One region of the Micromonospora sp. NPDC049274 genome, then DNA from elsewhere that is predicted to be linked to it. Evidence: riboswitches for the same ligand, from Rfam matches in the RefSeq annotation. Region 1 holds a riboswitch; the other holds the start of a gene.
The links. A riboswitch is a leader RNA that binds a small molecule or an ion and turns the genes downstream of it on or off. The one in region 1 is predicted to bind cobalamin.
Positions count from the first base shown of each region.

Region 2: linked by a shared signal. The riboswitch ahead of AB0K10_RS22415 (prenyltransferase/squalene oxidase repeat-containing protein) and the one ahead of AB0K10_RS24875 (ribonucleoside-diphosphate reductase subunit alpha) in region 1 are both predicted to bind cobalamin.

Region 1 is NZ_JBFAQS010000015.1:40,599-51,798, reverse strand. It holds gene AB0K10_RS24890 (histidine phosphatase family protein) at 1-300, opposite strand, end outside; gene AB0K10_RS24885 (CbtA family protein) at 297-1,061, opposite strand; gene AB0K10_RS24880 (CbtB domain-containing protein) at 1,052-1,255, opposite strand; cobalamin riboswitch at 1,314-1,388, opposite strand; cobalamin riboswitch at 1,586-1,805, shown strand; gene AB0K10_RS24875 (ribonucleoside-diphosphate reductase subunit alpha) at 1,960-4,332, shown strand; gene AB0K10_RS24870 (ribonucleotide-diphosphate reductase subunit beta) at 4,371-5,366, shown strand; gene AB0K10_RS24865 (family 43 glycosylhydrolase) at 5,511-7,328, opposite strand; gene AB0K10_RS24860 (FadR/GntR family transcriptional regulator) at 7,748-8,518, opposite strand; gene AB0K10_RS24855 (extracellular solute-binding protein) at 8,669-9,937, shown strand; gene AB0K10_RS24850 (sugar ABC transporter permease) at 10,072-10,920, shown strand; gene AB0K10_RS24845 (carbohydrate ABC transporter permease) at 10,920-11,200, shown strand, end outside.
Region 2 is NZ_JBFAQS010000012.1:102,838-109,063, forward strand. It holds gene AB0K10_RS22415 (prenyltransferase/squalene oxidase repeat-containing protein) at 1-933, opposite strand, end outside; cobalamin riboswitch at 1,021-1,169, opposite strand; gene AB0K10_RS22420 (GNAT family N-acetyltransferase) at 1,342-1,869, shown strand; partial or broken gene AB0K10_RS22425 (tRNA (adenosine(37)-N6)-threonylcarbamoyltransferase complex transferase subunit TsaD) at 1,836-2,444, opposite strand; gene AB0K10_RS22430 (transcriptional repressor) at 2,990-3,487, opposite strand; gene AB0K10_RS22435 (superoxide dismutase) at 3,517-4,131, shown strand; gene AB0K10_RS22440 (superoxide dismutase) at 4,138-4,398, shown strand; gene AB0K10_RS22445 (hypothetical protein) at 4,477-4,752, shown strand; gene AB0K10_RS22450 (hypothetical protein) at 4,825-6,226, opposite strand, start outside.

The DNA of each region.
Region 1 (11,200 bases):
GGGTTGCGCGGCGGCGACCTCTTCCAGTGACCGGCCGGTCCAGTCGCCGAAGTCGCAGTCGACAAGCGCCGTCTCGACGGCGGGCGCGAGGCCGAGGGCGTACGCGGTCTGGACGGCCGCCGCCGCGGGGCTGGACAGGCAGGCGTCGGTGTCGCTCGACGGCGCCCACCGGCCCAGCCCGGACAGGGCGAGGGCGGCGCGCCGGCCGCCCTCGTCCAGTCCGTCGTCCCCGCCGAAGCGGGCTCGCCGCAGGGCGGCGGTGTGACCGTGGGCGACCAGCCGCAGGCTGGTGGCGCTCACCCGGCCGGCTGTGCGTCGGCGACCGCGCGCTGCCGGTGCATCAGGGCTGCGAAGAGCAGGCCGATCCCGGTCCACAGCACCACCTGGGTGCCGAGGGAGGCGAGCCGGAAGCTCCACAGCAGCGTGGCGGGGAAGTCACCCGGGACCTCCTGGAACGACGGCAGCACCACGTAGGCCACGCCGGTGACCAGCAGGAAACCGCCGACCGCCGCGCTGGCGCGCAGCCACACCGGCGCCTGTGCGCCGACCGACCGGTAGCCCAGCGAACCGGACCAGACCGCCACCAGCCCGAGGACCACCAGCAGCAGGTAGGTGACCGTGCGCTGGTTGATGGTGGCCGGGTCGCCGACGGCCGGGGGGTTCGGCGGGTACTTGAGGAACGGAACGATCACCGCGCCGAGCAGCGCGCCGCCGGCCAGGAGCAGCCCGGACCGTCCGTCGTCAGGGGTCCGTCGCCGCCGGGTCAGCAGGACGTACGCCGCGGCCAGCAGGCCACCCATCGCGACGCCGAACAGTGCGGTGGCCAGGAACAGCCCGCCGCGCTGGCCGTTCCTGCTGACCAGGGCATCCTCGTCGTGCTGGTGCCCACCGGTGGCGGGTTCGGCGTGTGTCGCCGCCTCCTCGATGGCGATGGCCGCCTCGATGTGGGGTTCGCCGACGACGTAGGCGAACGTTCCGGCGAGCAGGCCGGCCACCAGGCCGGCGAGCAGCCCGCGCAGGAGAACCGTGACGAAGGTGGGTGCGGTGCCGGTCAGTGGCACGGGACACCGAGCAGGTGCCTGCCGTCGTGCATCAGCTCGTGCAGGAACATCCCGCTGCGCGAGACCGCGCCCTGGTCGAAGGCGACGAGATAGGCCAGCAGGGTGAGCACGGCGACGGTGGCCAGGACCGTCCACAGGAGACGGGTCGGGACAGCGGGGTGCACCAGCGGCTGGCTGGACGTGGAACTGGACATGTGTGCACGAACCTCCTCGGGGATGACGCGTCCCCATCGCAAGGCTGCGGACGACCGAGCGTCCTGGCTCGCGGCCCCCTGGGTCGGGGACCGCTCACAGTGGCGCGACCGCGCCGGATTCTCACCGGCTTCCCTCGCGTCGCCGCAGATGTGGGTCGACCGTATCGGTGCCGGTTCTCCTCGGTCAAGCCGGCGGCGAAGTCCGATCGCGACGCCGCGCCACGGCCGCTCGCCCGCGGGCGTCGACCGGATCGACGAGGGCCGTCGCCGGCGGCCGCGACACGCCCGGACCCGACATGTGGGGTGTGACAAACCCTCCCGCCCCTATATATGGTGTCGATCGCAGCTGGTTCGGCCACTCATCCCAGGGTGGCCGAGGCAAGAGGGAACCCGGTGGAATTCCGGGACTGCCCCGCAGCGGTGAGTGGGAACGACAGCCGTCATCAGCACTGGGCCGCCATCTGGCCTGGGAAGCGACGGCCAGTAGGAGACCGGGCGACCCCGGTCGTGCCCGCGAGTCCGAAGACCTGCCAGCGCGCCGCGTACCCGCATCCGGGTGGGCGGCGGTCCGAGGCCGCGTGGGACGGCCGACGCCTTTCGGATCCACGCCGCCGTCGGCGTGGCGTCCGCCGGTGTCGGTCGCCTCGTGCCGAGGGCCATCAGGTCCTCAAACTCGCGAGGAGTGAGTGGTGACAGTTACCGAGGTGACCCCGGCCGACGGCGACACGGCCCTCCGGCGTACACCGACGCGGGTGCAGACCCGCGACGGCGCCAGGGAGCCGGTGGACGTGCGCAAGCTCGTCGCCACGGTCGAGCGCTGGGCCGACGACCTGCCCGACGTCGACCCGCTGCGGGTGGCGACCCGCACGATCAGTGGCCTGTACGACGGCGCGACGACGGCCGAGCTGGACCGGCTGACCATCCAGACCGCTGCCGAGATGATCGGTACGGAGCCGCAGTACTCGCGCCTCGCCGCCCGGCTGCTGGCCAGCCACGTCGAGCGAGAGGTACGCCGGCAGGGCGTCACCTCGTTCAGCGCGGCGATCCGGGCCGGCCACGCCGAGGGCCTGATCGGAGACGAGACCGCCGCGTTCGTCGCCGCGCACGCCGGCACGTTCGACGACGCTGTCGACGCCGACGGTGACCGTCGCTTCGAGTACTTCGGCCTGCGCACGGTCTACGACCGGTACCTGCTGCGCCATCCCACCACCCGGCTGGTGCTGGAGACCCCGCAGTACTGGCTGCTGCGGGTGGCCTGCGGCCTGTCCCGTACGCCGGACGAGGCCGTGGACTTCTACCGACTCATGTCCAGCCTGGCCTACCTGCCCAGCTCACCGACGCTGTTCAACTCCGGCACCCGGCACACGCAGATGTCCTCGTGCTACCTCGTCGACTCGCCGCGCGACGAGCTGGACTCGATCTACGCGCGCTACGCCCAGGTCGCCAACCTGTCCAAGTTCGCCGGTGGCATCGGCATCGCGTACTCCCGGGTCCGGTCCCGGGGTGCGCTGATCCGCGGCACCAACGGCCAGTCCAACGGGATCGTGCCGTGGCTGCGCACCCTTGACGCGAGCGTCGCGGCGGTCAACCAGGGCGGTCGACGCAAGGGCGCGGCCTGCGTCTACCTGGAGCCGTGGCACCCGGACATCGAGGAGTTCCTCCAGCTGCGGGACAACACCGGCGAGGACGCCAGGCGTACCCACAACCTGAACCTGGCCAACTGGATCCCGGACGAGTTCATGCGCCGGGTCGAGGCCGACGAGGTGTGGTCGCTGTTCGACCCGGACGAGGTGCCCGAGCTGCCCGACCTGTGGGGGGAGCGGTTCGACGCCGCGTACCGGGCGGCCGAGGCGCAGGGCCGCTACGTGCGGCAGGTGCCGGCGCGGGAGCTGTACGGGAAGATGATGCGGACCCTGGCCCAGACCGGCAACGGTTGGATGACCTTCAAGGACGCGGCCAACCGGCTGTGCAACCAGACGGCCGAGCCCGGCAACGTGGTGCACCTGTCCAACCTGTGCACCGAGATCGTCGAGGTGTCCAGCGACGCCGAGACCGCGGTGTGCAACCTCGGCTCGGTGAACGTGGCCGCCCACCTGACCGACGGCGGCATCGACTGGGAACAACTGCGCGCCACGGTCCGGACGGCTGTGACGTTCCTCGACCGGGTCATCGACATCAACTACTACCCGACACCGCAGGCTGCGGCGAGCAACCCTCGCTGGCGGCCGGTCGGGCTCGGGCTGATGGGCCTGCAGGACGTGTTCTTCGCGCTGCGGATGCCTTTCGACTCGCCGGCCGCGCGGGAGCTGTCCACGCGGATCAGCGAGGAGCTGTACCTGACCGCGCTGGAGACCTCCGCCGACCTGGCGCGCGACTTCGGCGCGCACCCGGCGTTCGGGCAGACCCGGGCCGCGCGGGGCCAGCTCCAGCCCGACCTGTGGGGCGTCGAGGGTACGCAGACCGCGCGCTGGGCCGCGCTGCGCCAGCGGGTCGGGGCGTACGGGCTGCGCAACTCGCTGCTGGTGGCGGTCGCGCCGACCGCGACCATCGCCTCGATCGCCGGCTGTTACGAGTGCGTCGAGCCGCAGGTGTCCAACCTGTTCAAGCGCGAGACCCTGTCCGGGGAGTTCCTCCAGGTCAACACGGCCCTGGTCGGCGAGCTGAAGGCGCGTGGCCTGTGGACCGAGCAGATCCGTTCGGCGATCCGCCGCGCGGAGGGGTCGGTGCAGACAGTCACGGAGCTGCCGGCGGACGTGCGGGAGCTGTTCCGCACCGCGTGGGAGCTGCCGCAGCGATCGCTGATCGACCTGGCCGCCGCCCGCGCGCCGTTCATCGACCAGTCCCAGTCGCTGAACCTGTTCCTGGCCTCGCCCACCATCGGCAAGCTCTCCTCGATGTACCTGTACGCCTGGAAGACCGGTTTGAAGACCACCTACTACCTGCGCTCACGCCCCGCCACGCGGATCCAGCAGGCCACCGTCAGCGCCGTCGCACCAGTCGCCGTCGCGGTTGCCGCCGACGCCGATGCGCTGGCCTGCTCGCTGGAGAACCCCGAGTCGTGCGAGGCGTGCCAGTGACCTCTCCCGACGCCACCACCGACACGAGGACCACGCACATGCTGCTCGATCCGGGGATGGATCTCACTCTCCGCCCGATGCGCTACCCGCACTTCTTCGACCGGTTCCGTGCCGCGATCCGCAACACCTGGACGGTCGAGGAGGTCGATCTGCACGCCGACCTCGCCGACCTGGACCGGCTGTCGCCGGCCGAGCGGCATCTGGTCAGCCGCCTCGTGGCGTTCTTCGCCACCGGCGACACGATCGTCGCCAACAACCTGGTGCTCAACCTGTACCAGCACGTCAACAGCCCCGAGGGTCGCCTCTACCTGTCCCGGCAGCTGTTCGAGGAGGCCGTGCACGTCCAGTTCTACCTCAACCTGCTCGACACGTACGTGCCGGACGAGACCGAGCGGTTCGCCGCCTTCGCCGCGATCGAGAACATCCCCTCGATCCGCCGCAAGGCCGAGTTCTGCTTCCGCTGGATCGACTCGCTGGGGGAGTTGCGGGAGCTGCGGACCCGCGACGACCGGCGCGCGTTCCTGCTCAACCTCATCTGCTTCGCCGCCTGCATCGAGGGATTGTTCTTCTACGGCGCGTTCGCGTACGTGTACTTCCTGCGCTCCCGTGGCCTGCTGCACGGCCTGGCCTCCGGCACCAACTGGGTCTTCCGCGACGAGTCGATGCACATGGCGTTCGCGTTCGACGTGGTGGACACGGTGCGCGCCGAGGAGCCCGACCTGTTCGATGACGATCTCGCCGACCAGGTCCGCCAGATGCTCATCGAAGCGGTCGAGTGTGAGGTCCAGTTCGCCGAGGACCTGGTGGGTCAGGGCGTGCCCGGTCTCACTCTCGCGGACATGCGGGAGTATCTCCAGCACGTCGCCGACCGCCGTCTCGCCCAGCTCGGCATCGCCGGGCACTACGGGTCGGCCAACCCGTTCGCCTTCATGGAGTTGCAGGACGTGCAGGAGCTGTCCAACTTCTTCGAGCGGCGGGTGTCGGCGTACCAGGTGGGTGTGACCGGGTCGGTGGCCTTCGACGACGACTTCTAGGACCCCCACCCCACCCCCTCCCCACCCCGTCGACCAGGAAGTTGTTGCTCCCTATCGGCGTGTCAGGGGCACCAACTGCATGATCAACGTCGGCGGCGGGCGAGGTGGGGGTGGGGCGGGGGTGTTCTTGGGGGTGGGTGACTGTCAGGCGGGGGAGCAGGTCGGGCTGATGGTCGGAGGCGTGCTGGTGGCGCTCGTGCTCAGGTAGCCCGCGGTGGTCGACGTGCCCGGCGCGAGCTGCCCGTTGTAGGCGGCGTTCGCGACTGTCACCTGGCTGCCCGTCTGGGTGAGGGCGCCGTTCCAGACCTGCGACACCGTCTGGCCGCTGGGGAGGGTGAAGGTGACCCGCCACCCGCTCAGCGAGGAGGCCCCGGAGTTGGTGACCGTCAGTCGCCCCTCGAATCCGCCCTGCCAGGTGTTGACCACGGTGTTGATCACCGCGCAGGACTGCCCAGCCGGGACCGTCGGCGTCGGGGTGGGAGTGGACGTCGGGGTCGTCGTCGGAGTGGGCGTCGGTGTCGGGGTGGGCGACGACGTCGCGGTGGGGGTCGGGGTGGGCGTCGTGGTGCCGCCGGCCTGGAACTGCCACCAGTTGAGGTTGAACAGGTTGCCGCTGCCGCCGGTGAAGCGCAGGTAGAGATCCTGGGTGCCGGTCGCGCCGCTGACCGGGCAGGAGACGGTCTGCCAGGTCTGCCACCCGCCGGTGCCCGGCACCGAGCAGCTGCCCACCCGGGTGCCGGTGGGGCTACCGAGGCGCAGTTCGATCGTGCCGCCGGACGTGGCCGAGGCGACCCGGGCCGAGAAGGACGTCGCGCCCGTACCGAACCCCACGCCCTTGACCTTGATGTAGTCCCCGTTCTCGATCCACCCGACGTTCATCCCGCCCTCGCTGGCCGGCTCGGTCTCGATGCCGGAGCCCCAGGCGATGGTCTCGGCCTCCTGCCGCCCGTACGGGTTCAGGGTGCCGATCTGGGGCGCGCCCGTCGTGGTCATGGTGATCGTCGGGATGGTGCCGTTGGTGTTGTAGGTGAACTTCTCCACTGCCACCGAGCGGGTGTAGCCGCTGCCGCCGGGCAACGCTCCGTTGTGGTAGAAGAAGTACGAGCCGCCGTTGAAGTCGATGACCCCGGGGTGGTTGGTGAAGCTGGCCCCCTGGCGGGGCATGATCGTCCCTCGGTAGGTCCACGGTCCGGTCGGGCCGGTCGCTGTCGAGTAACCGATGAACTCAGAGCAGCACTCCGCCGCGAACACGTTGTAGTAGATGCCGTTGCGCTTGTAGACCCACGGGCCTTCTTCGTAGAGGGTCGGCCGGCTCGCGTTCCCCGTCCGGGTGCCGAACCCGGCGGTGGTGAGCGGGATCTTTGTGGCGCTGCCGCTGTAGGAGATCATGTCCGCGTTCAGCCGGACGTACCACAGGTTCGGGTTGCCCCAGTACAGGTATGCCTGGCCGTCGTCGTCGATGAAGACGGTGGGGTCGATCTCGCCGTTGCCCACCAGTGGCCGGCCGATGGCGTCCCGGAACGGCCCGGTGGGGCTGTCGGCGACCGCGACGCCGATGGCCATCGAGTTGGTCGCCCGGGCGGTCACCGGCACGTACCAGTAGAACTTGCCGTTGCGGGCGATGACCTGGCCGGCCCACGCGTTGGCGCTCGCCCAGCTGAAGGTGTTGAGGCTCAGGGGCGAGCCGTGGTCGGTCCAGTTGACCATGTCGGCCGACGACCACACCCGCCAGTCCTTCATGGTGAAGTACGTGGAGCCGTCCTCGTCGTGGCCTGTGTAGAGGTAGACCCGCCCGTCGTGCACCAGGGGAGCCGGGTCGGCGGTGTAGATGTGCTGGACGATGGGGTTGTCCGCGTGGGCGGCCGTGGCCGGAGTCAGCGTCGAGATGAGCAGCAGGCTCACGAGCCAGGCGGCGCCGCGTCGGAGCCGGTTCCTCGTGAGCGGTGGCGGTGCGGGGTGCATCGGTACCTCCAGGGTGGGTCACGACGGGAGGGCACGGTCCGTCGGTCTCGCCGGTGGGGCGCCGCGTGTCGCTTCGGGCCTCGATGGTGGCCGTGCGGCGAGAACGGCAGGCGGGACCGGTCGTCCACCATGGCTCCCACGCGCGGCGGCCCGCCGTCGTCAGCGGCGGTGGTCAACGTCCCTGAGGGAGGCCCGGACACCCACCAGCGGGCGTTGGTCGTGCGCGACTCCATCGACCTCGGCGGATCGAGTGGAGTGGTGAAGCGTGCCCTTCGCCTCTGCGGCCTGAGGGTAGTCTGTTATCGCTAACATTCTCAAGCGATGGACGGATCTGGATTTCCACGTCGTCGTCGCGGGCCGGTTGGCTCCGGGTTGCGCGCGGCACGTGGCCAGGTCGTGAGCGCCTCGGCGCCGGATTGTCAGCGCTGCAGCCGCGTCGGGCTGCCCGGCCCGCTGCGCCGGACGAGCCACGCCTCGGTGATGTGCGTGAACATCGCCTGGGCCGCGCCGTCGGGGTCGTGGGCGGCGATGCGCTCGAAGATGCGCCGGTGCCCCTGGTTCGATGCCACGCACAGGGCTCGTTCGGTCTTGCCCATGTAGCGCGCGGTGTTGACGACCTGGCTCTCCAGGGACCGGACGACGCCCCGGGCGATGCGGTTTCCGGACGCCTGCATCACCGTGTCGTGGAAGGCGCGGTCGTGCTCGTGGTAGGTGACGTGGTCGTCCACCAGCTCGTCCATCCGGTTTACCAGAGCGCGCAGCCGGTCGATGGTCTCCTGGTCGGCGAGTCGGGCGGCCACGTTCGCCATGTCGGACTCCAGCACCCGCCGGGTGACCACCAGATCGTCGAGGATCGCCAGGGTGTCGTCCACGGCGATGGTGGCCGCGAGGACGAGCTCGTCGAGCATGTCCCACGCCGAGGGCGAGGTGACCATTGTGCCGCTGCCCTGGCGGACCTGGACGAGCCCCTTCTCCTGCAGGATCTTCACCGCTTCGCGGATGACCGTCCGGCTCACCGAGAAGGTCTCGCAGAGCACCGGCTCGGGGGGTAGCGGTGTGCCCGAGGGGTGCACTCCCTGCACGATCCGGGTCACCAGCTCGGCCGTGATCGCCTGAGCCAGGTTGGTCGGGCGACGGGCCCAGGCCGGTGCCGTCGTGCCGTTGACGGTCGACTGGTTCGATGTCGTCACGTTCACCTCCGCGTAGCCGCGGGAGCGGGCCCACGAGTCCGCCCCAGTGTAAGGGCAACCGTTGACGTCAGACGTCATACGAGTTACGTTCTCGTCAATCTTGCATCGACGGCCGGTTCTCGGCCACTCCCCATATGAAGGTGAGCAACGATGAAGCAACGAGCAGTGTGGGCCGCGGTCCTCGTTGCAGGGCTGGCCCTGGCTGGCTGTGGTAGCGCGACAGGTTCGGGTTCGTCGTCCGGAGGCTCGGCCAAGAAGCTGGTCGTGTGGGACTGGAAGTCCGGCGAGGCCAGCTCCGCGCAGTACGTGGAGAAGGCCAAGGCGGACTTCGCCAAGAAGCATAAGGACGTCGAGGTCGAATTTGTGGCCCAGCCGTTCGATCAGTACTACACGTTGCTGGGTGCGGCCATCCAGTCGGGCAAGGGTCCCGACGTCATCCTGTTCAACGGCGGCGGCCAGATCCGCGACCGGGTTGACTCGCTCCAGCCGCTCGACGAGTACGTGGGCGAGGACCGGCAGCGGCTGGCCGGCTGGGAGGCGTTCGCCAAGGGCGGCAAGACCTACGCCGCTCCGGTGACCCTGCAGGGCCACCCGATCTACTACAACAAGGCGCTCTACGAGCGGGCCGGCCTCGACCCGGCGAAGCCGGCCACGACGTGGGAGGAGTTCGTCGCCAACTGCGCCACCATCACCCAGAAGACAGGCGCCAAGTGCTTCGCCCAGGGCAACAAGGAGGGCATCGGCATCCAGTTCTTCCTGTCGGCCATGGCGTCGGGCGTCCTCACCCCGCAGGAGTACGACAACTGGATCGCCGGCAAGCGCGACTGGAAGTCGCCGAACGTGAAGAAGATCTTCGAGCTGTGGAAGGAGACCGGCACCGCCAAGCTGAACAACGACGGGGCCAACTCCACCGCGATGTTCAACGACGCCTTCGCCGTCTTCCAGTCTGGTAAGGCCGCCCACATCATCGGTCTGATGTCCGACATCGGGCACTGGAAGGACTTCAACGAGTTCATCACGCCGGAGAAGCTCGGCGTCATGATGGCCCCGACGGTGACCAGTGGCGCCACCCCGAGCCTGCCGTACGACGGCGGTATCGGTTACGCGGTCGCCAAGTGGACCAAGGACCCGAAGGTGGCCGCCGACCTGGTGCGCTCGCTGACCTCCACCGACGCCCTGAAGGCGTTCTACGCCAACGCCGGCGCGATCACCGCCGACACGACCATCGACGTGTCGCAGTCCGGGCCGGCAGTCACCACGATCGTCGGCGCGCTCAAGACCGGCAAGCCGGCGCCGCACGTGGCGCTCTCCTCGAAGGCGCTCGACCTGATGGGCAGGCTCTCCCAGCAGCTGCTCAGCGGTTCGATCAGCGTCGACGAGGTCGTGAAGCAGATGGCCGCCGCGGACACGGCGGGCTGATCGTGTCGATCGGTAACTCGCTCCCGTCGGTCCGCTCGGCTTCGGCCGGGCGGGCCGGCGGGGTCCCGCCCGTACCACAGCCGTCAGGCCGCCGTGCCGTTCCCCGGCGCGTCGCCGGCGGCCGTCGCGCCGAGATGCTCGCGCCCTTCGTGCTGGTCGCTCCGGCCGTCCTGATCCTCGTGCTGCTGCGGCTGTACCCGCTGCTGCTCGGCGTCAACTTCTCCTTCACCGGCGACGGCGACCGCGACGGGGCGGTGGTCGGCTTCGACAACTACGTCGACCTGTTGCAGGACCCGCTGTTCCAGGGCGCACTGCGCAACGTGGGGCTGCTGGTGCTGCTCCTGCCGGTGGCGGTGGCCATCCCGGGTCTGCTCGCCACCTTCATCTACCTGCGCGTCCCCGGCCACCGGTTCTACCGCAGCGTCTACTTCTTCCCGGCCGTGCTGTCCCCGGTCATCGTCGGCGCGATCTTCAACCTGCTGCTCTCGTTCGACGGCCCGGTCAACAGCATTCTCGGCGCGGTCGGCATCGGCCCCGTGGACTGGCTCGGTGACCCGGACGTGGCCATGTTCGCTGTCGTCGGCGTGCACGTGTGGGCGACCTTCGGTATGGCCCTGGTCGTGTTCCTCGCGGGCTTCGCGACCCTGGACTCCGCGCTGCTGGACGCCGCTCGGGTGGATGGGGCATCCCTGTCCCAGGTCATCTGGCACGTGATCATCCCCAGCCTCACCCGCACCATCCAGTTCGTCTTCGTGACCACGATGATCGGGATGCTGACGTCCATGTTCGGCCTGCTCTACGTCATGACCAGTGGCGGCCCGGAGGGCTCGACGTACCTGCCGGAGTACTACATCTGGATCCAGCAGGGGCAGATGAACCGGCCTGCGCTCGCGTCGGCCGCGTCCACCGTCCTCTTCGTCATCATGCTCGTCGTCGGGCTGTTGCAACTCAAGCTGCTCCGCCGAGCGGGGAGGGAAGACTGATGTCCCGCGTCCGACTGGGCAGATGGCTGCTCGTGATCCCGATGGGGCTCCTCGCGCTCGCGACGATCTACCCGCTGCTGTTCACCGCGAACGTCGCCATGAAGACCCGCCGCGAGTACATTCTCGACCGGTTCTCACTGGCGGACTCGCTGCGCTTCGAGAACATCACCACCGCGTGGACAAGCGTCGGCATGGGCCGCTACGCGACCAACTCGATCGTCGTGGTGGCGTGCTCGGTGTTCCTGCTGCTGCTGTTCGGGTCGATGGCCGGCTTCGCGCT
Region 2 (6,226 bases), on a different contig from region 1:
GCTCGCGTCGAACCCACCCGAGGTGTACGCGATGGCACCACGATTGGCGGATGCCCCCGTGCAGTTCACCTGCAGGCTGATCAGATGCTGGCGAGCGCGCAGCCACGGCAGCGATCGCCCGGCGGCGGACAGCGCCTGGGCGGCGAGTCCGGTGCTGTTCGCGTTGGGCACGCCGTTGGTGGAGAACGAGCCGTCGCTGTTCTGCACGGAAACAAGCCACTGCGCCGCCGAGGCCGCGACGAGTGGCCGGTCCGCCGCGAGCAGAGCCTGCACGGCCATCGCTGTCGCGTCGACGTCGCTGACGCAGGTCGCCTGCCCGAAGAGCAGCGGGAAACCGCCGTCGGCGCACCGGCTCGCGGCCAGGAACGTCACCGCCGCCGGTGGTGCGCCCCCGGCGCGGTCCAACGCCAGCACCGCGAAGGACTGGGTGAACGCGTTGCTGTAGTCGCCGAACGCCGAACGGTCGGAGTATCGACCCGACGGTGTCAGCAGGCCGTTGAGGCGGGCGAGCAGGTCGACTCCGCCGAACGCCGCCGGGTTGAGACCCCGGACCTGGGCGCCGAGGGCGAGTTTCGCTGTCGCGCCCGCGTACGCCTCGGTGCCGTCTCCGATGTAGCCGGTGAGTACGGCGGGTTGGGCGAGCCACGACACGGCGTTGGCCGCAGTCGTATCGGCTACCTTCGCCGCGGCGAAGGCGAACACCGCGTCGAGGGTGAGTCCTTGGTCGGGGTAGGCGACGCCGTCGAAGGTGACTTCGAAGCGTTCACCGTCTACTGCCTGGCGGGCGAGCCACCCGGCTGCGGCGTCGACCCTGTTGAGGGTGGGCGGTGATGCTGACGCGGCTGGCGGTGTGACAGTCAGAGTCAGCGTGAGGGCGGCGAGCGCGGCGGTCACGAGGACGCGGGCGCGGTGCCGGAGGGGGCGGTTGACCATGAAACGGCGCCTTTCCGGGCTCCGATGGTCCGAGACGACCCGACTCCGGTCGGGTGGCTCCGACCCGTGGGCCACGACGGGTTGGGGATGGTCCTGACGTGTGCGGACGGGTATTCGGGCTCGCGGCGTCACTACGTGTGTCGCCGCCTACCGTTGCGGGCCAGCGCCGGATTTTGACCGGACTTCCCCCATCAGCACACAGGTATCAAGTTGTGACGCACAGTGTCACCACTCGTGGTGCCACCGTCAATGTCTACGATCCGACGGTCGTCTCGATCCCAGCCGGTCGTCCGGCTGCCCGCCGTTGCCAGAAACGGTGCATGGTCGGCACGATGCTCGGGTCAAGTCGATGGACCGCAGCATGGTGAGCGTCCAGGTCCTCTCCACTCCGCACCGTCAGGCGGCGGTATGAGCACGGTCCGGCTCGTCAACGGCAGGGCTGTGCTCGCGGCCAGCGGCGAGCTGATGGCGATCTACGCGGCGGTCTTCTGTGTGCCGCCGTGGAACGAACCGCTCGAACGGGCCTGGGGCCTCGCGGATCGGCTCGCCGATTGGACCGAGAAACCCGGATTCGTTGGTGCGCTCGCTCACGCAGGCAACAGTGTGACCGGGTTCGCGTTGGGCTACACCACTGCGACCCCGTTCCCCCGCGACCGCTCCTACGGCCAGGTGCGCTCGGTTCTGGGTTCCAGTGCCATCGCCGGGTTGTCCGGCCGGTTCGAGGTGGGCGAGCTTGCTGTCGCGCCGAATGCCCGCCGCGGTGGTCTCGGTCGGCGACTACTCGACACTCTGGTCGGTGACCGCCCCGCATGGCTGCTCACCGTGCCGACGATCCCCGGTACGACGGCTTTCTACGATGCTGTCGGGTGGCAGAGGTTGGGGACTGGCAAGGGCATCACGATCTACACGAACGTGCCACTCGCACCGGCCGCCTGACGCCCGTCGCCGGGACCATGTAGCAGCGCGCCGCGCAGCACAGCGGACGGGTCGGGGCTGAGATCGAGCCGGTCGGGCGGGACGTCGGCGCGGACGAGGAGGTCCCCGACTGCCGCGATCATGGCGCCGTTGTCGGTGCAGAGCCCCGGTGAGGGAACCCGCGGGTGGATGCCGGCGTTGGCGCAGCGTTGTTCGGCGAGGGCGCGTACCCGGCTGTTGGCGGCGACGCCGCCGACGAGGAGCAAGGCGTCGACCTTGATGGTCGCGGCAGGCGGCGAGGGCCTTGCGGGTGAGGGTGTCGGCGACGGCCTCCTGGAACGAGCCGGCGACGTCGGCGACGGGTACCGGCCCGTCCTGGTGTTGTTCGACCCAGCGGGCGACGGCGGTCTTGAGTCCGGAGAACGAGAACCGGTGGGCGGGTCCTGCGGGCCGGTCATCGGGCGGGGAAATTTGATGGCGTTCGGATTGCCGTCGCGGGCGACCCGGTAGATGGCGGGCCCGCCGGAGTAGGGCAGGCCGAGCAGCCGTGCGACCTTGTCGAATGCCTCACCGGCGGCGTCGACGGTGTCGCCGAGGTGCACGACGGGTCGAGGCCGTCACCGGGATCGAGGCGTTCCGCTACTCGCCGACCAGCTCCGCGCGTCACGGGAGGAACTGGCTGGCGGATCGTCGCGCTGGTCACACGGGCCAAGGTGGCTGAGCGCCGGGCCGAGCAACTCAAACTCCAGCTCACCCGGGAACAGGCCCGCACCCTGGCCGGCAGGGCCGAGGATATCGCCGGAACCGTATACGCGACCAGCGCCGACCCCACCGATGCTGACCCCCGCCAACTCGCCGAGCTCATTCGGCGAGAGTTACCGCGGGAGCGTTCCGGGGTCGTGGTGGTCGCCGCCGGGTCGAACGGCACTACGCGACTGGTGGTGGGGTCAACGACGCGGCGGCCGATAGTGGCACGTCGGCCGTACACCTCGTCAAGACGGCCCTCGGCGGACGCGGCGGCGGCAACGCCAGCCTCGCGCAGGGCGGCCAGCCAGGCGTACGGCCGCACCAGGTCGTTGACGGTGTGCGGGAACTGCTGCGGTCTGCGGACTAAGCGATGCACCCCGGCCGGCACGTCTGCTCAGCACGAGGTGCATCGTCCATAGACGACCACGCCGCCGGAACGTCCTTCCAGATCGGCGGTGAAGCCGACCGCGTCTGCTGCCTGTACGGCGGTGAGTGCGGCATCGGGCGGGAGTTGGCGCACCCGTTCGCAGAGAGTGCAAACCGCGTGGTGATGCGGGTGGTCGGCGAACCCGTAGGTCATAGCGCCACCGACCGGCACCGTGTGCAGCTCACCCAGCTCGGTCAGGTGAATCAGGACGCGGTGCACCGTCGTCAGGTCGACCGGCAGGCCGTTGGCGCAGACCCGTTCGTGAACCTGGGCGGCACTCAGGTGCGGCTTGTCGGGCGGCGTGTTCACGAGGGCAGTGAGCACCGCCCGTCGTGCCAGCGTGAGACGCAGCCCTTGTTGGCGCAGCCGGCCTAGTGCCGGAGCGAGACGGTCCGAGGTTTCTGTGATCAATCCCGTCCCCCTAACGACAATCGGGCCCTTGTTGCAAGATAATGGCAACAGCAAAGTTGAGGCAGCACTGAGAGGGAGTATTCATGGCCGTGTACAAACTGCCGGACCTGCCCTACGACTACGGGGCACTCGAACCCGCCATGTCGGGCGAGATCCTGGAGCTGCACCACGACAAGCACCACGCCGCGTACGTCAAGGGCGCCAACGACGGCCTCGACCGGCTCGCCGAGGCCCGCGACAAGGGCGACTACGCGACGCTGGTCGGGTTGGAGAAGACGTTCGCGTTCAACCTGTCCGGGCACGTGCTGCACTCGATCTTCTGGAACAACCTGTCCCCGGACGGCGGCGACCGCCCCGACGGTGAGCTGGCGGCCGCGATCGACGAGCACTTCGGCTCCTTCGACGGCTTCGCCGGGCAGCTGTCGGCGGCGACGAAGGGTGTGCAGGGTTCCGGCTGGGGTGTCCTGGCGTGGGAGCCGCTGAGTCAGCGGCTGATCGTGGAGCAGGTCTACGACCACCACGGCAACGTCGGGCAGGGCTCCACCCCGGTCCTGGTGTTCGACGCCTGGGAGCACGCCTACTACCTGCAGTACCGCAACGTGCGCCCGGACTACGTGGACCGGCTGTGGAACCTGGTCAACTGGACCGACGTCACCGCCCGCTTCGACGCCGCCCGCGCCGCGACCCCGAAGATCTGACCCGGCGTGAGCGGGTACACCCCCGAGGCGGCCGAGATCGTCCAACGCGCCGCCGGGGTCATCGCGGCCAAACACCGCGGTGACCTCGCCGGTGCCGAGGAGTTGATGTCGGCGTTCAGCTCCGAGCAGGCCCGTACCCTCGGCTTCTACCTGTTGGCTGATCTCGCGCTGGGCCTGGTCAAGGCGCAGAGCGGTCAGTCGATGGACGACCTGGTCCGGGAGCTGTCCCTGTTGCTGGCCGACACCGCCCAGTCGCCACCAGCTTGACCGTCCGTGGGGCCCCGCAGATCTGCGGGGCCCCGCGGGGCCGCTGCAGCTTCCCCATCGCCCGTCGGGAGACGGCCCATGCGCAGAAAGATTGACCACCTGGTCATGACGATCGATGGCCGGGAGGTGGCTGTCCTTGCCGTCGCGGATTTCCACCGCCTTGATGCCTGCCGTCGGCAGCTCGGCGCGAGCGAAGCCCAGGCGCACCAGCTTCGCCAGCAACTGCACGATGCCCGGCATCGCCTCGCCCGCCTGGAGGGCCGCCTCGCCGGTACCGCCGAACACGAAGCACCAGCCCAAGACTCAGGGGTGCGTCCTCGCACTGCCGAGCCTGTCGACGATTCGTGCGGGTAGCCGGGCCGACGTTGACGTAACCAGCGGCCGGCTCGCCCGCTGCCGCTGGTCACGTCAAGGCGACGGGGTTGATCAGACGCCGTAGCGCAGGTAGATGGTGTCGCCGACGGTCACTGTCGTGCCGCGGGTCGTGGTGGTCGGGGTGCCGCCGTCCCGGGACACCTTCCAGGTGGAGGAGCCGCTGTTGGCCAGGCCGTTGATCGAGGTGATGGTGCCGGTGCCGCTGGTCGGGTTGACCGCCGTGACGCAGCCGCTCGGAACGGCCGCGCCGATGGCGGCGTCCAGCACGGCGCCGAGGGTGGTGGTGGCGGCGGTCGGCGTCAGCGTGACCGCGCACGGCGTGATGCTGCCGCTGCCGTTGTCGATGATCACGGCGAGCCGGGTGGCGGTGCCGGCGGTGAATCCGCTTGCCGCGACCCAGGTGGGAGCGCCGGCGGTGATCGGGGTCGGGGGAGCGGCGGTGTAGCCCGCGCCGGCCAGGGCACGTACCGCGTCGATGGAGGCGTACGCCGACGGGGTGGTGTTGGTGGGCAGGTACTTGAACCCGCCGCCGGTCAACTGCTGGGCCCGCAAGAAGTCGATCGGGGTCTTGCCGGCGGTGGTGGTGAAGTCGGTGCCCTGGCTCGGGATGCCGCAGGCGTTGAGCCCGGAGACGGCCCAGGCGTTGGAGTCGGTGTTGACGCCGAACATTGAGCTGAACGCGCCCGAGGCGTTGACCAGCTTGCCCTTGAGGAAGTTCTTCGCCTGGACGATGTCGGTGTCGGTGTTGGGGACGCCGGCGGCGCAGAGGGCGGCCATGGCCGCGCCGGTCATGTCGATGTCACTGGCGGTGGCGAGTTGGGTGGGGTTGCCCTCGGCCTGGGTGAAGGTCCAGCCGCCGTCGTTGTGCTGATTGTTGCGGATCCGGGTGATCGACAGGTTGAGCAGGGCCTGCGGTACGCGGGCGGCGCCGGACTGGCTCTTCGCACCGGCCAGGGCGAGAGTGCCGAAGACGGTGCCGTTGAAGTTGGCCGGCGGGCCGTAGTAACCGGCCGAGCCGGTCTGCCAGTAGGCGATGGTGTCGGCGATCAGGTTACGGGTGGAGGAGACCCGGGCGGGGTCGATGCCGGCGGCGTAGGCGTTCAGCACCCCACGCTCGTAGTCGGTGACCACCGGCGTGCTGCTCGGCCAGGACGCGGCCGAGAGCTGGTTGCGGTAGACGGTGCGGGCGTTCTTTGTCGTGTCGCCGGAGGGGTAGACGTCCACAGCCGCGACACCGGCCGGGGCGAACGCGCTGAACGCCCACTCGTTCGACAGTCCACCGCTGGCGTAGCTGCCGTCGGCGGCCTGGAGGGTGCGCAGGTAGGCGACGCCGTTGGTCTTGGCGGTGGCGATCTGCGCCGCCGTCGAGGTCGCGGCGGCCGGTGCGGCACCGGCCACGACCGCGAGGCCGGTGGCGATGAGCGCGACGGCGGGGGTGGTCGCGAGACGTCTC